4 regions of the Citrobacter amalonaticus genome follow, and region 3 is predicted to be linked to each of the others. Evidence: predicted binding sites of a transcription regulator. Region 3 holds the regulator's gene; each other region holds the start of a gene.
The links. Region 3 encodes sigma-54, which starts transcription at its own class of promoters, with help from an activator protein. Its sites were predicted from a motif close to GTTGGCACANNTTTCGCTNT; they were not measured.
Positions count from the first base shown of each region.

Region 1 (4,998 bases), 1.7 Mb from region 3:
GCCGACGCGCTGAATATCGCCGTACTGCAATACACGCAGCAGTTTGGCCTGCAGCGCCAGCGACAGTTCACCAATTTCGTCGAGAAACAGCGTGCCGTTATCGGCCATTTCAAACTTGCCGCTACGGTTGCTGATGGCCCCGGTAAACGCCCCTTTCACATGACCAAACAGCTCGCTCTCCGCCACGCTTTCCGGCAGCGCGGCGCAGTTCAGATAGACCAGTGGGTTGACCGCGCGAGGTGAACCTTCGTGAATCGCCTTCGCCACCAGTTCTTTCCCGGTACCGGTTTCGCCGCTGATTAATACGTTGAGATCGGAGCCTGCCACAATCTCGATCTCTTTTTTCAACTGCATCATGTTCGGTGAGAGACCAATCATCTGCGTCTCTTTTACCTGTTCGAAATCGGTACTCGACCCCGGCAGCATATTCTGACTTTCCAGCTGTTCAATCAGCAGCGCATTGCTCAATGCACCAGCAGCCAGCGCGGCGATGAGCCGTAACTCCTCATCGCTGAAGACATCAAACTGATCCGGCGCCATGCCGTCGAGGGTCAGCGCACCGATCAGGTTCTGCCCGGCAAAAAGCGGCAACCCAATACAGGCGTGCACTTTCAGACTCTCCTGCCCTGGGATCAACCCGTCATACGGATCGGGCAGATCGCTGTCTGCCGGAAAGCGCACCACGTCCCCGGCGCGGGCGATGGCCTCCAGTCGGGGATGCCCTTCCAGGGTAAAACGCCTGCCGAGCACATCGCGTGCGAGACCGTCAATCGCCAGCGGGATAAACTGGCGCGCCTCATAGCGCAGCAGCGCAGAAGCGTCGCATTCCAGCACCTGGCGCAGCGTGGTAATCAGACGTTGAAAACGATCCTGATGACCCACCCCGCGCTGTAATTCAATGGCGATACCCGCCAGCACATCAACAGAAAAACTCATGCGGTCCTCACTGTCATTTTGACAATCCATACTGTCATATTGACTGTGTTATGAGTAGTCTTTTTGACTACCATTTAATGGGTATAAAATTTTAAATCAATATAAATCAAATAGATAAAAAGTTGGCACGCGACCTGCAATAAGCGAAACAACTTATTTGAACAACGCTGAATGAATTGAGGTTGCTATGTCTATTCTGGTTAAAAATAATATCCATTGGGTTGGCCAACGTGACTGGGAAGTGCGTGATTTCCACGGAACCGAATACAAAACGCTGCGCGGCAGCAGCTACAACAGCTATCTCATCCGTGAAGAAAAGAATGTCCTGATCGATACCGTCGATCATAAATTCAGCCGTGAATTCGTGCAAAACCTGCGTAATGAAATTGACCTCGCAGACATCGATTACATCATTATCAACCATGCGGAAGAAGATCACGCCGGGGCGCTGACCGAGCTGATGGCGCAGATCCCGGACACCCCAATCTACTGCACCGCCAACGCGATTGACTCGATTACTGGCCACCACCACCATCCGGAGTGGAATTTTAACGTCGTGAAAACCGGCGATACGCTGGATATCGGCAACGGCAAACAGTTGATCTTCGTAGAAACCCCGATGCTGCACTGGCCGGACAGCATGATGACCTACATGACCGGCGATGCCGTCCTGTTCAGTAACGACGCTTTTGGTCAGCACTACTGCGACGAACGCCTGTTTAACGATGAGGTGGATCAAACCGAACTGTTCGAACAGTGCCAGCGCTACTACGCCAACATCCTGACGCCGTTCAGCCGTCTGGTGACGCCAAAAATTACCGAAATCCTCGGCTTCAACCTGCCGGTCGATATGATTGCTACCTCACACGGCGTGGTCTGGCGCGATAATCCGACCCAGATTGTTGAGCTGTATCTGAAATGGGCGACGGATTATCAGGAAGATCGCATCACTATTTTCTACGACACCATGTCCAATAACACCCGCATGATGGCGGATGCCATTGCCCAGGGGATTAACGAAGTCGACCCGAACGTGGCGGTGAAAATTTTTAACGTCGCCCGCAGTGATAAAAACGAAATCCTGACCAATGTTTTCCGCTCTAAAGGCGTGCTGGTCGGCACCTCCACAATGAACAACGTGATGATGCCGAAAATCGCCGGTCTGGTGGAAGAGATGACCGGGCTGCGTTTTCGTAACAAACGCGCCAGCGCTTTTGGCTCCCACGGCTGGAGCGGCGGAGCGGTCGACCGCTTATCCACCCGTTTACAGGATGCCGGTTTTGAAATGTCGCTGAGCCTGAAGGCCAAATGGCGCCCGGACCTGGATGCGCTGGAACTGTGCCGCCAGCACGGTCGCGAAATCGCGCGTCAGTGGGCGCTCGCACCGTTGCCGGAAGCGACAGTGAAAGCGACAACCAAAGAAGAAGCATGCGCCTGCGCCGCCGCAGCGGCAGCCGACCTCGGTCCGAGCATGCAGTGCAGCGTGTGCCAGTGGATTTACGATCCGGCAAAAGGTGAACCGTTGCAGGACGTCGCGCCAGGTACGCCGTGGAGCGATGTGCCGGACAACTTCCTGTGTCCGGAATGTTCATTAGGCAAAGATGTCTTCGACGTGCTGGCAACGGAGGCAAAATGAGCCGGGGAATTGTCATCATTGGTTCGGGCTTCGCCGCCCGCCAGTTAGTCAAAAACATTCGCAAACAGGACGCGGATGTCCCGTTAACCCTGATTGCAGCTGACAGCATGGATGAGTACAACAAGCCCGATCTCAGTCATGTGATAAGCCAGGCGCAGCACGCCGATGACCTCACCCGTCAGTCGGCGGGAGAGTTTGCTGAACAATATGCTCTGCGTCTCTTTCCACACACCTGGGTCACCGACATTGATGCCGATGCCCACGTGGTAAAAAGCCAGGACAAGCAGTGGCAGTACGACAAACTGGTGCTGGCCACGGGTGCGGCGGCCTTTGTTCCTCCGATAGCAGGACGTGAGTTAATGCTCACATTGAACAGCCAGCAGGAATACCGCGCCTGTGAGACACAACTGCGAGACGCCCAACGGGTGCTGATCGTCGGCGGCGGGTTGATTGGAACCGAACTGGCGATGGATTTCTGCCGTGCCGGTAAAGCGGTCACGCTGATTGATAACGCCGCCAGCCTTCTCGCTTCGCTGATGCCGCCGGAAGTGAGCAGTCGCTTACAGCATCGTCTTACCGATATAGGCGTGCACCTGTTGCTGAAATCACAGTTGCAGGGGCTGGAGAAAACCGCATCCGGTATTCGTGCAACGTTCGATCGCGAGCGCAGCATCGACGTCGATGCGGTGATTGCCGCCACCGGCCTGCGCCCGGAAACCGCGCTGGCGCGTCGCGCCGGTGTAACCATTAATCGCGGCGTTTGCGTCGACAGTTACCTGCAAACCAGCAACCCGGATATTTACGCTCTTGGCGACTGCGCGGAGATCAACGGCCAGGTTCTGCCGTTCCTGCAGCCGATTCAGCTCAGCGCGATGTACCTGGCGAAAAATCTGCTCGGCGGCAACGCGCCGCTGAAGTTGCCCGCCATGTTAGTCAAAATCAAAACGCCGGAACTGCCGCTGCACCTGGCTGGCGAAACCCAGCGTCGCGATCTGAACTGGCACATTGCGGCAGAATCTGACGGGATGGTAGCCAAAGGGATGAACGGTGAAGGACAGATCTGCGCCTTCGTGGTGAGTGAAGACAGAATGAAGGAGGCTTTCGCCCTGCTGAAAACGCTGCCTCTGTAGGCCGGATAAGACGCTCTGCGTCGCCATCCGGCGATATCGCCACTGATTGATTAACCTCATGCACACGGATGTGCGATATTGCTTGTCGTTTCGCCCCGCCAGTCCCGGGGCTTTTTTATGCTTCCGCCATCCCACGCGCCGCGGCAATCACCCCCTGTCCCAGCGACAGTCCGCCGTCGCCGGCCGGTAACTGCTGCGGGAACAACAGCGTGAAATCCGCCAGATAATCAGCCAGTCGCGCCGACAGTAACCGGTTGTGCATCACTCCACCGCTGAACACCATCGTGTCGATGCCACGCGCCGTGGCCTGTTTGCGCAGCATCGTGGCAAACCCATGCGCCAGCGCATCGTGGAAAGCCCATGCGCGTTCAGCGGGCGTTGCCTGCCAGTTCAGCCACTGCGACCAGAAGGTCGCCAGATCCAGTTGATGCCCCGCCAGCGGTAGCGTCACTGGATGTTTAACACCCGCGCATTGCGACGCCAATGCCTCCAACGCGCAGGCCGCTTCGCCTTCATAGCTGAGCGATTCTGGCGCACAGTTCAGCGCGGCGGCAACCGCATCGAACAGACGCCCACAGGACGAGGCCAGCGGTGCGTTAATCCCGCGCTCAATCGCTCGTGCCAGCACGTTCCAGTTCTGTCGCTGTAGGTATTGCGTTTCCGGATAGTGCTGCCAGTCCGGCACAAAGCGCAGACACTGCGCTAACAGGTTGCGCCAGGGTTGCTTCGCGGCGAGATCGCCACCGACAAGCGCCACTGCGGGCAGTCCACCAAGATGTTCACACTCACGGTAGTTCACCCGCAGACACTCTCCACCCCATAACGCGCCCGCTTCGCCCATTCCGATGCCGTCCAGCGTCAGGGCGATAACATCGCCACCATCCAGCGGCCAGCCGTGCTCTGCCAGACAGGCGGCGGCATGAGCATGATGATGCAACACGATCTCCGTCGGCAGGTTCATCTCGCTGGCCCACTGACTGGAGACATACCCCGGATGGGCATCGCGAACAAGGCGCTGTGGCGTGAAGTCATAGATAGTCTGGATTAACCGCAGCGCGTCACGCCACTGATGTTGGATCCCGTCGTCGCTGAGATCGCCAAGATGCTGGCTGATCACTGCCTGCTCACCGCGCACCAGGCAGAAGGTGTTTTTCAGATCCGCCCCCAGACAGAGTATCGGCGGTATATGGTGAAACCCCGGCGGTAACGCCAGCGCGTCCGGGACATATCCCCGCGAGCGACGCAGCATTTCACCGCTTTCACGCACGACGGAATCGTCCATGCGCTGCACGATGT
Region 1 is NZ_CP014015.2:746,340-751,337, forward strand. It holds gene norR (nitric oxide reductase transcriptional regulator NorR) at 1-936, opposite strand, end outside; gene norV (anaerobic nitric oxide reductase flavorubredoxin) at 1,124-2,572, shown strand; gene norW (NADH:flavorubredoxin reductase NorW) at 2,569-3,702, shown strand; gene hypF (carbamoyltransferase HypF) at 3,818-4,998, opposite strand, start outside.
Region 1: norV (anaerobic nitric oxide reductase flavorubredoxin) is a predicted target of sigma-54. The motif match lies at 1,058-1,077, and genes of this name have one in related genera.

Region 2 (4,998 bases), 710 kb from region 3:
GAAGCTTATAATCTGGCCTCCGACCAGCAGGAGATCATGTTACGTGTTGGCTATAACTTCGATATGGGTGCCGGCATCATGCTCACCAACACCTACACGCTCCAGCGTGAAGACGAGTTAAAGCACGGTTATAACGAGATTGAAGGTTGGTACCCGTTATTCAAACCCACGGACAAATTAACCATCCAACCCGGCGGATTGATTACCGACAAGAGTATTGGTTCCAGCGGCGCGGTCTATCTCGACGTCAATTACAAGTTTACTCCGTGGTTTAATCTGACGGTACGTAACCGCTACAATCATAATAATTACAGCTCGGTCGATTTAAATGGCGATCGGGATAATAACGATACCTATGAGATCGGCAACTACTGGAACTTTATTATTACCGATAAATTCTCGTATACCTTTGAACCCCACTATTTTATGCGGGTAAATGATTTTAATAGCAGCAATGGCAAGGATCATCACTGGGAAATTACGAATACCTTCCGTTATCGGATCAACCAGAACTGGCTGCCCTACTTCGAACTACGCTGGCTGGACCGTAACGTAGAACCCTATCACCGCGAACAAAACCAGATTCGCGTTGGGGTTAAATATTTCTTCTGAGTTCGCAGAGGTAAAAGAAAAGCCGCTGATATCAGCGGCTTTTTCGTCACAAGATGATGAATTAATCTTCTTTCGGACCACGGTTCGCGCGGCGGCGATCGTTTTCCGTCAGGTGACGTTTACGAATACGGATAGACTGCGGAGTCACTTCTACCAGTTCGTCGTCATCGATGAACTCCAGAGCTTGTTCCAGGGTCATCTTAACCGGCGGAACCAGAACCGTGGCTTCGTCGGTACCGGAAGCACGCATGTTGGTCAGTTTCTTACCGGTCAGGCAGTTTACGGTCAGGTCGTTGGAACGGCTATGAATACCGATGATCTGGCCTTCGTACACTTCGGCACCGTGACCCAGGAACAGCTTACCGCGGTCCTGCAGGCTGAACAGTGCAAACGCAACCGCTTTACCCTGACCGTTGGAGATCAGTACGCCGTTCTGACGCTGACCCACTTCACCCGGACGTACGTCGTCGTAGTGGCTGAAGGTGGAGTACAGCAGACCGGTACCGGAGGTCATGGTCATGAATTCTGAACGGAAGCCGATCAGACCACGGCTTGGGATCACGTAGTCGAGACGTACGCGGCCTTTGCCATCTGGATTCATGTTTTTCAGGTCGCCTTTACGCTCGCCCAGTGCCTGCATGACAGAACCCTGGTGCTGCTCTTCAACGTCCAGCGTCACGTTCTCGAACGGCTCTTGTTTACGACCGTCGATTTCACGGAAGATAACTTTCGGACGGGAAACCGCCATTTCGAAACCTTCACGACGCATGTTTTCGATCAGAACAGACAGGTGCAGCTCACCACGACCGGATACACGGAACGCGTCCGCATCTTCAGTTTCTTCAACACGCAGTGCAACGTTGTGCACCAGCTCTTTGTTCAGGCGGTCAAGGATCTGACGAGAGGTAACGTATTTACCTTCTTTACCACAGAACGGAGAGGTGTTGACGTTGAAGAACATGGTGACGGTCGGTTCATCAACAGACAGCGCCGGCAGCGCTTCCACATTCTGCGGATCGCAGATGGTGTCAGAGATGTTCAGCTCGCCCAGACCGGTGATCGCGATGATGTCGCCGGCTTCTGCCAGATCGCTATCGATACGCTCCAGACCCAGGTGAGTCAGCACTTTACCGACTTTACCATTGCGGGTTTTGCCTTCGCTATCCACGATAGTAATCTGCTGGTTCGGCTTCACTTTACCGCGTTTGATGCGGCCGATGCCGATAACGCCAACGTAGTTGTTGTAGTCCAGCTGAGAGATCTGCATCTGGAACGGACCATCAAGGTCAACGTCCGGCGCAGGTACGTGGTCGACAATCGCCTGATACAGCGGGGTCATGTCTTCCGCCATATCTTCGTGGTCCAGACCAGCAATACCGTTCAGCGCAGAAGCGTAGATGATCGGGAAATCCAGCTGTTCGTCGGTCGCGTCGAGGTTCACAAACAGGTCAAATACCTGATCGACAACCCAGTCCGGACGCGCGCCAGGACGGTCAACTTTGTTGATGACCACGATCGGCTTCAGGCCATGCGCAAAGGCTTTTTTGGTCACGAAGCGCGTCTGCGGCATCGGGCCGTCAAATGCGTCAACCACCAGCAGCACAGAGTCAACCATGGACATGACACGCTCAACTTCACCACCGAAGTCTGCGTGCCCAGGGGTATCAACGATGTTGATACGATAATCATTCCATTTGATAGCGGTGTTTTTCGCGAGGATGGTAATCCCACGCTCTTTCTCCAAATCGTTGGAGTCCATCACACGCTCTTGAGTTTCGGCACGAGAGTCGAACGTACCGGATTGCTGCAGCAGCTTATCAACCAGGGTAGTTTTACCATGGTCAACGTGCGCGATGATGGCGATGTTACGCAAATTTTCGATCACAACTTTGCCTCAGGCATTAGAAATAGCGCGTTATTGTACACGGATTAATCGCACTACAAAACAGGATCACAAACATCCTCCGCAAACAAGTATTGCAGAGTTTCTTTGTGATCGCTTTCACGGAGCGTTAAAAGGGTTATGCACGGTCCATTGCACCAATATGGTGCTTAATGTTCACATTAAAGCACTATACTGGTGCAACATACACAACATGGTGCAACCCTTTTGCACGATGGTGCGCATGATAACGCCTTTTAGGGGCAATTTAAAAGTTGGCACAGATTTCGCTTTATCTTTTTTACGGCGACACGGCCAATGATTAAAGAATTGAACACCTCGTTACCACGACGACTATGACCAATCTGGAGAGTTAAGTATGTCCGCTGAACACGTTTTGACGATGCTGAATGAGCACGAAGTGAAGTTTGTTGATTTGCGCTTCACTGATACCAAAGGTAAAGAACAGCACGTCACGATTCCTGCTCATCAGGTAAATGCCGAATTCTTCGAAGAAGGCAAAATGTTTGACGGCTCTTCGATTGGTGGCTGGAAAGGCATCAACGAATCCGACATGGTGCTGATGCCGGATGCTTCTACTGCGGTCATCGACCCGTTCTTCGCGGATTCTACCCTGATCATCCGTTGTGACATCCTGGAACCTGGTACCCTGCAAGGCTATGACCGCGACCCGCGTTCTATCGCCAAGCGTGCTGAAGAGTACCTGCGCTCTACCGGTATCGCGGATACCGTTCTGTTTGGGCCAGAACCAGAATTCTTCCTGTTTGACGACATCCGTTTCGGCGCGTCAATCTCCGGTTCTCACGTGGCTATCGATGACATCGAAGGCGCATGGAACTCCTCCACCCAGTACGAAGGTGGTAACAAAGGTCACCGTCCGGCAGTGAAAGGCGGCTACTTCCCGGTTCCACCAGTAGATTCCGCTCAGGACATCCGTTCTGAAATGTGTCTGGTGATGGAGCAGATGGGCCTGGTCGTTGAAGCTCACCACCATGAAGTGGCGACTGCGGGTCAGAACGAAGTGGCAACCCGCTTCAACACCATGACCAAAAAAGCGGACGAAATTCAGATCTACAAATATGTGGTACACAACGTCGCTCACCGCTTCGGCAAAACCGCGACCTTTATGCCAAAACCGATGTTCGGCGATAACGGTTCCGGTATGCACTGCCACATGTCCCTGTCCAAGAACGGTACCAACCTGTTCTCCGGCGACAAATATGCGGGCCTGTCTGAACAAGCGCTGTACTACATCGGCGGCGTGATCAAACACGCTAAAGCGATTAACGCCCTGGCGAACCCGACCACCAACTCATACAAGCGTCTGGTCCCGGGTTACGAAGCACCGGTTATGCTGGCTTACTCTGCCCGTAACCGTTCTGCCTCTATCCGTATTCCAGTGGTAGCGTCTCCGAAAGCACGTCGTATCGAAGTCCGCTTCCCGGATCCGGCTGCGAACCCGTACCTGTGCTTTGCAGCCCTGCTGATGGCCGGTCTTGACGGCATTAAGAACAAGATCCACCCGGGCGAAGCCATGGACAAAAACCTGTACGACCTGCCGCCGGAAGAGGCGAAAGAGATCCCACAGGTTGCAGGCTCTCTGGAAGAAGCCCTGAACGAGCTGAACCTGGATCGTGAGTTCCTGAAAGCGGGCGGCGTGTTCACTGATGAAGCCATCGATGCTTACATCGCGCTGCGCATTGAAGAAAACGACCGCGTACGCATGACGCCGCACCCGGTAGAGTTTGAGCTGTACTACAGCGTGTAACCGTATCTTAAACGTCCGACGAATTTCGCGTTGCGGCAAGGCGGCAACGGAGCGAATCCCCAGGAGCATGATAACTATGTGACTGGGGTGAGCGAAGGTAGCCAACGCAGCAACGGCGTGAAAAGCGTCAGGAGTTTTTAGTTGCCGTGGAAACTTTTAGCCCATCTCACGATGGGCTTTTTTCACCGTCAACAATCTGATCCTTCGCGCTTTTTCTACATAAAAAGCTATAATGCACTAAATTGGTGCAAACTATTCAGGAGACTGCTGTATGGCAACAGGCACGCTGCCCGATGCTGGGCAGATCCTCAATTCTTTAATCAACAGCATCTTACTGGTCGACGATGAGCTGGCGGTGCATTACGCCAACCCGGCCGCGCAGCAGTTACTCGCCCAAAGCTCCCGCAAACTGTTTGGTACGCCGCTTCCTGAACTCCTGAGCTATTTTTCTTTGAATATCGAACTGATGCGCGAAAGCTTAGAGGCGGGCCAAGGGTTTACCGACAATGAGGTCACGTTGGTAATTGATGGGCGTTCGCACATTCTGTCGCTCACCGCACAGCGTTTGCCGGACGGCCAGATCCTGCTCGAAATGGCGCCGATGGATAACCAGCGCCGCCTCAGCCAGGAGCAGCTACAGCACGCTCAGCAGGTCGCCGCGCGCGATCTGGTACGTGGACTGGCGCACGAGATTAAAAACCCGCTCGGTGGCTTA
Region 2 is NZ_CP014015.2:1,698,937-1,703,934, forward strand. It holds gene ompL (porin OmpL) at 1-612, shown strand, start outside; gene typA (ribosome-dependent GTPase TypA) at 674-2,497, opposite strand; gene glnA (glutamate--ammonia ligase) at 2,874-4,283, shown strand; gene glnL (nitrogen regulation protein NR(II)) at 4,555-4,998, shown strand, end outside.
Region 2: glnA (glutamate--ammonia ligase) is a predicted target of sigma-54. The motif match lies at 2,769-2,788, and genes of this name have one in related genera.

Region 3 (4,998 bases):
GCAACGGTCAGATAGCTACGGTTGTTGGTCTCCAGCATGGGTAACCATAGCTCAAGATAGCTGCGAGTCTGGTAGATAAAATTGTGTACTTCTGTGTGTCTGTCGAGGAAGGCAGCAACGGGCTTGTCGAGACCGGTCATCGGCCGCAGTTTCGGGTCCCAGTGGGGGTTTGGCAAAAAGCGGACGTCGAAAACATAATCGGCATCGATGGGGATCCCGTGCTTAAAGCCGAAGGACTCAAACACCATCGTCAGTTCACGTTCGCGTTTACCCAACAGGCGTGTCCGCAGCATTTCTGCCAGTTCATGCACCGACATTTCTGAGGTGTCGACGATCAGGTCGGCGCGAGAACGCAGCGGTTCCAGCAGGTCACTTTCCTGATCAATGGCGCTTTCCAGCGACAGGTTCTTGCTGGAGAGGGGGTGCAGACGACGCGTATCGCTGTAGCGACGAATCAACGTGTTGCGATCGGCATCGAGGAACAGCAGTTGCGGCGAGAACGCCTCGGGCAGGTTGTTCATCGCCTGCTCAAAAATTTCCGGCGACTCTGGCATATTGCGTACGTCAATGCTGACGGCAGCCGAAATCTGGCGTTCGGCAAGCGTGCGAGCCAGATCGGGTAACAATACTACGGGGAGGTTATCCACGCAGTAAAAGCCCATATCTTCCAGCGCGCGCAGGGCGACAGATTTACCTGACCCTGAACGACCGCTGACGATCATCAGTACCATGTACTGTTTCTCCTCACCACGACAAAAGGGGAGTTACGCTTCATCCTGACCGCCTTCGGTGTCAGTGATGATTTGATACAACTCTTCATCGCTCTGTGCGGCGCGCAGTCGACGGCAGATGGTTTTATCCGCCAGACGCTTAGCCACCAGCGATAGCGTATGCAGGTGCGTTTTGGTTTGATCCGCAGGCACCAGCAGGGCAAAAAGCAGATCAACAGGTTGATTATCAATCGCGTCGAAGGCGATGGGTGTTTCCAGTTGCACAAACACGCCGACGGCGCGCAGGGTATCTTCTTCCAGCTTACCGTGCGGGATGGCGATCCCATTGCCGATGCCGGTACTGCCCATTTTTTCGCGCGTCAGGATCGCTTCAAAAACGACCTGCGGCGGTAGACTGAGTTGTTTTGCAGCCAGTTCACTGATGATTTCCAGCGCGCGTTTTTTGCTCTGGCAGTGAACGGCACTGCGCGTACATTCCTGGTTAAGTACACTGCTCAGTTGTAGAGTCGTATCGTTATTTATCATAATTTCACCTAAGAATCCGTCCCACAACAGCGGAGCGGATTCGGAGCGCTAACTGTACAAATGGCCTGTTGTTCTGCACAACAGGCCGTCCTGCACCCGCTAACTGCCCGGACAATTAGTGTTGTTTCAATTTATCTTTGTGTTTGGTGAGCTGTCTTGCCAGCTTGTCAATTAAGCCATCAATGGCGGCGTACATGTCCTGACCTTCCGCGCTGGCGTGAATTTCGCCACCGTTTACATGCAGTGTTGCATCCGAGATGTGGGTGACTTTCTCCACTTTCAACACAATATAGACCTGATTGATCCTGTCAAAATACTGTTCGAGTTTGGCGAACTTGGTATTCACAAAATCACGCAGGGCTTCTGTGATCTCGACGTTGTTTCCAGTGATGTTGAGCTGCATAGTGTCTTCCTTATCGGTTGGGTCAAACCAGTTGTTTGCGCTGGTTTGACGGCGGAATGGATAAAGATTCTCGGTACTTCGCAACGGTGCGGCGCGCCACCATGATGCCTTGTTCTGACAGCATCGACGTTAGCTTGCTGTCGCTCAGGGGCTTCGCGGGGTTTTCCGCCGCAATCAACTTCTTCACCAGTGCGCGGATCGCCGTGGAGGACGCTTCGCCACCTCCCTCGGTATTCACATGGCTGGAGAAAAAATACTTCAGTTCAAAAATGCCGCGTGGACTGTGCAGATACTTCTGCGTCGTCACACGAGAAATGGTCGATTCGTGCATCTCGACGGCCTGGGCGATGTCAGCCAGCACCATCGGTTTCATAAATTCTTCGCCTTGCTCAAAGAAGGCTTGTTGCTGCTCAACGATGCAACGACTGACGCGCAGCAGGGTATCGTTGCGGCTTTCCAGACTCTTAATCAACCACTTCGCATCCTGCAAATTACTGCGGATGTACTGACTGTCGGCGTCATTACGCCCACCGTTGCACATTGCGGCGTAGTGCTGATTGATCTGCAGGCGGGGAATGCTGTCACCGTTGAGCTCAACCGTCCAGTGACCGTTATGCTTACGTACCAGCACGTCTGGGATCACGTATTCCGGTTCGCCGGTCTGGATCGACTGACCCGGGCGGGGATCGAGTGACTGAATCAGATTGACCGCCTCTTTGAGCACGTCTTCTTTGAGACGTGTGACACGCATCAGAGTGCGGAAGTCGTGGTTCGCCAGCAGATCGAGATGATCGCTGATGATCAACCGGGCTTCTTCAAGGAAGGGGGTCGCTTTGTCGAACTGTGAGAGCTGGATCAGCAGGCAATCGCGCAGATCTTTTGCCGCCACGCCTACGGGATCAAACCGCTGAATACGTTTGAGAACGGCTTCGACTTCATCAAGACCGACCTCTTCATTGCCCATGCTTTCGAGGATGTCGTCCAGCGAAACGGTGAGATAACCGGTGTCGTCAACGGCATCCACAATCGACGTGGCGATTGCGCGGTCGGTATCGGAGAACGGGGTAAGTTCCACCTGCCACATCAGGTAATCCTGTAGGGTCTGCGTGGTTTCACCCTGGTAAACGGGGAGCTCATCGTCGATGTAGTCGCCGCTGGTGCCCGACGGCGTACCGGCGGTGTAGATTTCATCCCAGCTGGCGTCGAGCGGCAACTCTTCCGGCATCTCTTTTTGTTCGAGAGCGTCGGCGGTATCCAGCGTTTCGCTGTCCTGAGTTTCGCGGGTATCAACTTCGTCGTGAAGATCGGTTTGCTCCAGCAACGGATTGCTTTCCAGCGCTTGCTGGAGTTCCTGCTGCAGTTCCAGCGTGGACAACTGCAACAGACGAATCGCCTGTTGTAGCTGCGGCGTCATCGCCAGTTGTTGGCTCAGCCTGAGTTGCAAACCTTGCTTCATGTTCAGAGTCGTTTTCTCCCGCTATGACGTCGCAAACTTCTACCCTATCAGAGTCTGAAGTCTTCCCCAAGGTATACGCGCTTCACGTGCTCGTCCTGCAGGATTTCTGTCGGCGTACCGTGCGCGATCAGGTGTCCCTGGCTCACGATATAGGCTCGTTCACACACGGCCAGCGTTTCGCGGACGTTATGGTCGGTAATCAACACGCCGAGACCGCTGTCACGCAGATGCTCAATAATGCGTTTGATATCGATAACGGAGATGGGGTCAACGCCGGCAAACGGTTCATCCAGCAGGATAAATTTCGGGTTAGCGGCCAGGGCGCGGGCGATTTCCACACGGCGACGTTCCCCGCCGGAGAGTGACTGACCCATGTTGTCGCGCAGATGCTCAATGTGGAACTCTTCCATCAGCTCGTTAGCGCGGTCTTCACGCTGTTCGCTGGAGAGATCGTCACGAATTTGCAGCACGGCCATCAGGTTATCGTACACGCTCAGGCGGCGAAAAATCGACGCTTCCTGCGGCAGATAGCCAATTCCTCGGCGTGCGCGGGCATGCAGCGGCAGCAGGCTGATGTCTTCATCATCAATAATGATGTTACCGGCATCGCGCGGCACAATGCCGACAACCATGTAGAAGGTGGTGGTTTTACCCGCACCGTTCGGCCCAAGCAGACCGACAATCTCGCCCGAGTTGACGGTCAGGCTGACATCTTCCACGACGCGGCGGCCTTTGTAGGCCTTCGCCAGATTCTTTGCAGTTAATGTTGCCATAACGAATTAGTTACTCTTCTTCTGAGCCGGGGCCTGGTTTTTGTCCTGCAACTGCGACGGAACCAGAACGGTAGTCACACGCTTGCCTTTCTCACTGAAGGCCTGCATTTTCTGCTCTTTCACCAGATAGGTAATTTTGTCCCCGGTGATGTTGCTGTCGAGCTGTTCCAGGTACGCATTGCCGGTGAGCACGACAAAGTCTTTCGCCAATTCATAATGCATTTTCGACGCATGGCCTTTTACCGGCTTACCGTTGTCCTGCATTTGATAGAACGTGGCCGGGTTGCCGAAGCCGTCAATGACCTCTTTACCCTCTTCACCGCCAGGGCGGGTAACGACCACTTTATCGGCGTTAATTTTGATCGTGCCCTGGGTCACAATGACATTGCCGGTGAAGGTCACGACGTTGCCCTGCATATCCAGAGACTGCTGGTCCGATTCAATGTGGATCGGCTGTTCGGTATCGCCGGTGACGGCGAACGCCGGAATGCTGGCGGCCAGAAGTGAGCTGGCAAGCACAAGATTAAGGCTGAGTTTGTTTGTTTTGAATTTCATAGGAGGTTCTAACCTTTTCAATCAGCTCGGCGTTCTTGCTGCGTAAGTTGCCGCGCATTTTCAGTCCGCTGGAGTTAAATGTTGTTCCGTATAACGTGACGAGGTCTTCAGAGGTAACATCCTGCGTCACCAGATTGATCTGCGCGTTATCGGTGGTAATTCTGCGAAGTTGAGCGTCAGGCACCAGCGCGTTGACTTCAACGTGACCATAAAGATACAGCATCCGATCCTCAGTCAGCTTGGCTTTATCAGCCTTGATTGACCACGTCGGGATCTTGTCCTTATCAAACGTCGTTAATACGGGTTGTGTGAACCACGAAACGGCCTGATCGGAATAATATTCAACATGTTGGGCGATCAAACGATAGCTCAGCGCGCCTTCCGGACTGTAGACAACGGTATCCGTATGCTCGCTCTTGTAGGTCGGATCGCTCGTATTCACCACCACCTGCGCCGTGTCGTCTTTATCGGCCAGGTTAATCCCAATCAGCACCAGCACGGCCAACGACAGTAGAATGATAACCCAACGTCTGGCTTTACTCATATCGATTGCCC
Region 3 is NZ_CP014015.2:2,411,825-2,416,822, forward strand. It holds gene rapZ (RNase adapter RapZ) at 1-731, opposite strand, end outside; gene ptsN (PTS IIA-like nitrogen regulatory protein PtsN) at 765-1,256, opposite strand; gene hpf (ribosome hibernation promoting factor) at 1,372-1,659, opposite strand; gene rpoN (RNA polymerase factor sigma-54) at 1,682-3,115, opposite strand; gene lptB (LPS export ABC transporter ATP-binding protein) at 3,163-3,888, opposite strand; gene lptA (lipopolysaccharide ABC transporter substrate-binding protein LptA) at 3,895-4,443, opposite strand; gene lptC (LPS export ABC transporter periplasmic protein LptC) at 4,412-4,987, opposite strand; gene kdsC (3-deoxy-manno-octulosonate-8-phosphatase KdsC) at 4,984-4,998, opposite strand, start outside.

Region 4 (4,998 bases), 980 kb from region 3:
GAAGACGTCGTGCGCCACCCGGTGGTTGCCCGTATCGTTAACGCCTATGAAGCATGGGAAGAAGCCGAACAAAAACGTAAAGCCGAGCAGGCTGCCGAGCGCAAGCGTGAAGCTCAGGAACAGGAACAGAAATGAGTCAGGTGATCCTTGATTTGCAACTGGCGTGTGAAAACAACAGCGGTTTGCCAGAAGAGAGCCAGTTTCAGACCTGGTTGAATGCGGTTATCCCGCAATTTCAGGAAGAATCAGAAGTGACGATTCGCGTGGTGGATGAGGCCGAAAGCCACGACCTCAATCTGACCTGGCGCGGGAAAGACAAGCCGACCAATGTGCTCTCCTTCCCGTTTGAAGCCCCACCAGGTATTGAGTTGCCGCTGCTTGGCGACTTGATCATCTGCCGTCAGGTCGTTGAACAGGAAGCGCAGGAGCAAGGTAAGCCGCTGGATGCCCACTGGGCGCACATGGTCGTCCACGGCAGCCTGCATTTGCTGGGCTACGATCATATCGAAGACGACGAGGCAGAAGAGATGGAAGCCCTCGAGACAGAGATTATGCTTGCTCTGGGCTATGAGGATCCGTACATTGCCGAGAAGGAATAAGCGACCGGGCGAATGCCCGGTGGTTTCCGGTGATGCCATGCGCTGAGTTTGCGCGCATTGAGCAAGAGATTAACTAACAAGAGAACCCATACGACGCCATGAGCGACGACAATTCACACAGTAGTGACACGTTAAGCAGCAAGAAGGGATTTTTTTCCCTGTTACTGAGCCAACTTTTCCACGGTGAACCGAAAAACCGTGATGAACTGCTGGCGCTGATCCGTGATTCCGGGCAGAACGAGCTTATCGATGAGGATACGCGCGACATGCTCGAAGGGGTGATGGACATTGCGGACCAGCGCGTTCGCGACATCATGATCCCCCGCTCCCAGATGATTACCCTGAAACGCAACCAGACGCTGGATGAATGCCTCGATGTCATCATCGAGTCCGCCCACTCGCGTTTTCCGGTGATCAGCGAAGACAAAGATCACATTGAAGGGATTCTGATGGCCAAGGATTTGCTGCCGTTTATGCGCAGCGATGCCGAGGCCTTCAGCATGGAGAAAGTGTTACGTCAGGCCGTTGTCGTCCCGGAGAGCAAACGCGTTGACCGTATGCTCAAAGAGTTTCGCTCTCAGCGTTACCATATGGCTATCGTCATCGACGAATTCGGCGGTGTCTCCGGTCTGGTGACCATTGAAGACATCCTTGAGCTGATCGTCGGTGAAATCGAAGATGAATACGACGAAGAAGATGATATCGACTTCCGTCAGCTCAGTCGCCACACCTGGACCATTCGCGCGCTTGCGCCGATCGAAGACTTCAATGACGCCTTCGGCACCAGCTTTAGCGACGAAGAGGTCGATACCATTGGGGGTCTGGTGATGCAGGCGTTTGGTCACCTGCCCGCACGGGGTGAAACCATTGATATCGATGGTTACCAGTTCAAAGTGGCAATGGCCGACAGCCGTCGTATTATTCAGGTTCACGTCAGAATTCCGGATGACTCCCCCCAGCCAAAACTGGACGAATAAAACCGAACGGGAAGAAGAACTCAATGGCTTTTGCCTCATTAATTGAACGCCAGCGCATTCGCCTGCTGCTGGCGTTATTATTCGGTGCCTGCGGTACGCTGGCTTTTTCTCCTTATGACATCTGGCCCGCTGCGATTGTGTCGCTGATGGGTTTGCAGGCATTAACCCTGAATCGTCGCCCGCGTCAGTCAGCCGCTATCGGCTATTTCTGGGGACTGGGACTCTTCGGGACGGGGATCAACTGGGTTTACGTCAGCATTGCGCAGTTTGGCGGGATGCCAGGCCCGATCAACGTCTTCCTTGTCGTGCTGCTCGCGGCATACCTTTCACTGTATACCGGGCTGTTTGCTGGCGTACTTGCGCGTCTGTGGCCGAAAACCAGCTGGTTACGGGTCGCCATTGCTGCGCCGGTGGTCTGGCAGCTAACCGAATTCCTGCGTGGCTGGGTGCTGACAGGATTTCCGTGGCTGCAGTTTGGCTACAGTCAGATCGACGGCCCGCTGAAAGGGCTGGCGCCGGTAATGGGTGTCGACGCCATTAACTTCCTGCTGATGATGGTCAGCGGATTGCTGGTTCTCTCGCTGGTCAGCCGTAACTGGCGTCCGCTGGTGGTCGCTATCGTCCTTTTCGCGCTCCCCTTCCCGCTGCGCTATATCCAGTGGTACACGCTGGAACCGCAAAGAACCACCCGCGTATCGATGGTTCAGGGCGATATCCCGCAGTCGTTGAAATGGGACGAAGGCCAGTTGATGAATACGCTCAAGATCTATCTGGATGCGACGCAGCCCGAAATGGGGAAATCGCAGCTGATCATCTGGCCGGAATCCGCCATTCCGGATCTGGAAATCAACCAACAGCGCTTTCTGAGCATGATGGACGACCTGTTGCGTTCGAAGAACAGCTCGCTGATTACTGGTATTGTCGATGCGCGACTGAACAAGCAGAACCGCTACGACACCTACAACACCATCATCACGCTGGGGAAAGACAATCCTTACCTCTATGACTCCACCAACCGCTACAACAAAAACCATCTGGTGCCGTTTGGTGAGTTTGTGCCGCTGGAATCCATTCTACGCCCCTTAGCGCCGTTCTTTGACCTGCCGATGTCCTCGTTCAGCCGTGGCCCGTATGTTCAGCCGCAGCTGCATGCGCACGGTTTAGCGCTGACCGCCGCGATTTGCTACGAGATCATTCTGGGCGAACAGGTACGCGATAACTTCCGTCCGGATACGGACTATCTGCTGACCATCTCCAACGATGCGTGGTTTGGTAAGTCGATTGGCCCGTGGCAGCATTTCCAGATGGCGCGGATGCGATCGCTTGAGCTGGCGCGGCCGCTGTTGCGCAGTACTAACAACGGTATTACGGCAGTGATTGGCCCGCAGGGCGAGATCCAGGCGATGATCCCGCAATTTACGCGCCAGGTGTTGACCGCCGATGTGACGCCAACAACGGGCTTAACGCCGTACGCCCGCACGGGCAACTGGCCGCTGTGGCTTATTACCGCGCTGTTTGGTTTTGCCGCCGTGTTAATGAGTTTGCGTCAACGTCGCAGATAACACAGTGCACCATCAAATCCAGGCCGGATAAGGCGGTACGCCGCCATCCGGCGGTTGTGCCACATCGTGCCTGATGGCGCTACGCTTATCAGGCCTACAAACCTTCCCCCCGAAAACCATTCTGGCACGCCTATTGCTTTGTTAAAAAAGGCAAACCTGTTTTTAGCGTTTAGCGCAACTTAGTCGCACTAAAGTAGTTCACCGGTAGCACCGAAACGGTGCAATGAGAGATTTTTGCCTCTAAACGGTGCGGCGCACTTCGCAAAAATAAACAATAACGCAGCAAAATCTTTACATTAAGCCAGACTAAATGTTAACAAACAGGTAAAACACTGCACGCTTAAGTTGCAGGTGATAACAACACAGACACTCACAATAGGTATCACTGCGTCGACGGCGCAGACGATAAGGAGTTGGATATGCAATTACGTAAGCTAGCCACAGCAATGCTGGTGATGGGACTGTCAGCCGGTCTGGTACACGCGGAAGACGCGGCGCCCGCCGCAGGCAGCACGCTCGACAAGATCGCCAAGAACGGCGTTATCGTCGTCGGTCACCGTGAATCCTCCGTGCCGTTCTCTTATTACGACAATCAGCAGAAAGTGGTGGGTTATTCTCAGGATTACTCCAACGCCATCGTTGAAGCCGTGAAGAAGAAACTGAACAAGCCCGATCTGCAGGTTAAGCTGATCCCGATTACCTCTCAGAACCGTATCCCGCTGCTGCAAAACGGCACTTTCGACTTTGAGTGCGGTTCCACCACCAACAACCTTGAGCGCCAGAAACAGGCCGCTTTCTCTGACACCATCTTTGTCGTCGGCACACGTCTGCTGGCGAAGAAAGGCGGCGACATTAAAGACTTCGGCGATCTGAAAGGCAAAGCGGTTGTTGTAACCTCAGGCACCACCTCTGAAATTCTGCTGCACAAGCTGAACGACGAGCAAAAAATGGATATGCGTATCATCAGCGCTAAAGACCACGGTGACTCTTTCCGTACCCTGGAAAGCGGTCGCGCCGTTGCCTTTATGATGGATGATGCCCTGCTGGCCGGTGAGCGCGCGAAGGCGAAGAAACCGGATAACTGGGAAATCGTCGGCAAACCACAGTCTCAGGAAGCTTACGGCTGCATGCTGCGTAAGAACGATCCTGAGTTCAAAAAGCTGATGGATGACACCATCGCCCAGGCGCAGACCTCAGGCGAAGCCGCGAAATGGTTTGATAAGTGGTTCAAAAATCCGATCCCACCGAAAAACCTGAACATGAACTTCGAACTGTCGAACGAAATGCAGGCCCTGTTCAAAGAACCGAATGATAAAGCACTTAACTAACTAGAACGAAATGGGGCGGGAACTCCTTGCCCTCTCGATTGCTATACAGCACGGACAGACTATATGCCTGATGGTCGTTCCCCATCAGGCCTGAAAACCGAAGTACGCTGGATAACAATCTTCGAGGGTAGCGCTGCTACCCTTATTTTTTCGGAGTAGATGTATGTCAATAGACTGGAACTGGGGCATTTTTTTACAACAAGCCCCATTCGGCAACACCACCTATCTCGGCTGGCTCTGGAGCGGTTTCCAGGTCACCGTCGCACTATCCATCACCGCCTGGATCATTGCCTTCCTGGTCGGTTCTTTGTTTGGCATTTTACGTACTGTCCCGAATCGCTTCCTTTCCGGGATCGGCACCCTGTATGTAGAACTGTTCCGTAACGTACCGTTGATCGTCCAGTTCTTCACCTGGTATCTGGTGGTGCCTGAACTGCTGCCAGAAGATCTTGGCATGTGGTTTAAGGCGGAACTGGATCCCAATATTCAGTTCTTCGTTTCGTCCATGCTCTGTCTGGGGCTGTTCACCGCA
Region 4 is NZ_CP014015.2:3,393,535-3,398,532, reverse strand. It holds gene AL479_RS16345 (PhoH family protein) at 1-135, shown strand, start outside; gene ybeY (rRNA maturation RNase YbeY) at 132-599, shown strand; gene corC (CNNM family magnesium/cobalt transport protein CorC) at 698-1,576, shown strand; gene lnt (apolipoprotein N-acyltransferase) at 1,600-3,138, shown strand; gene AL479_RS16325 (amino acid ABC transporter substrate-binding protein) at 3,558-4,466, shown strand; gene gltJ (glutamate/aspartate ABC transporter permease GltJ) at 4,630-4,998, shown strand, end outside.
Region 4: AL479_RS16325 (amino acid ABC transporter substrate-binding protein) is a predicted target of sigma-54. The motif match lies at 3,259-3,278, and genes of this name have one in related genera.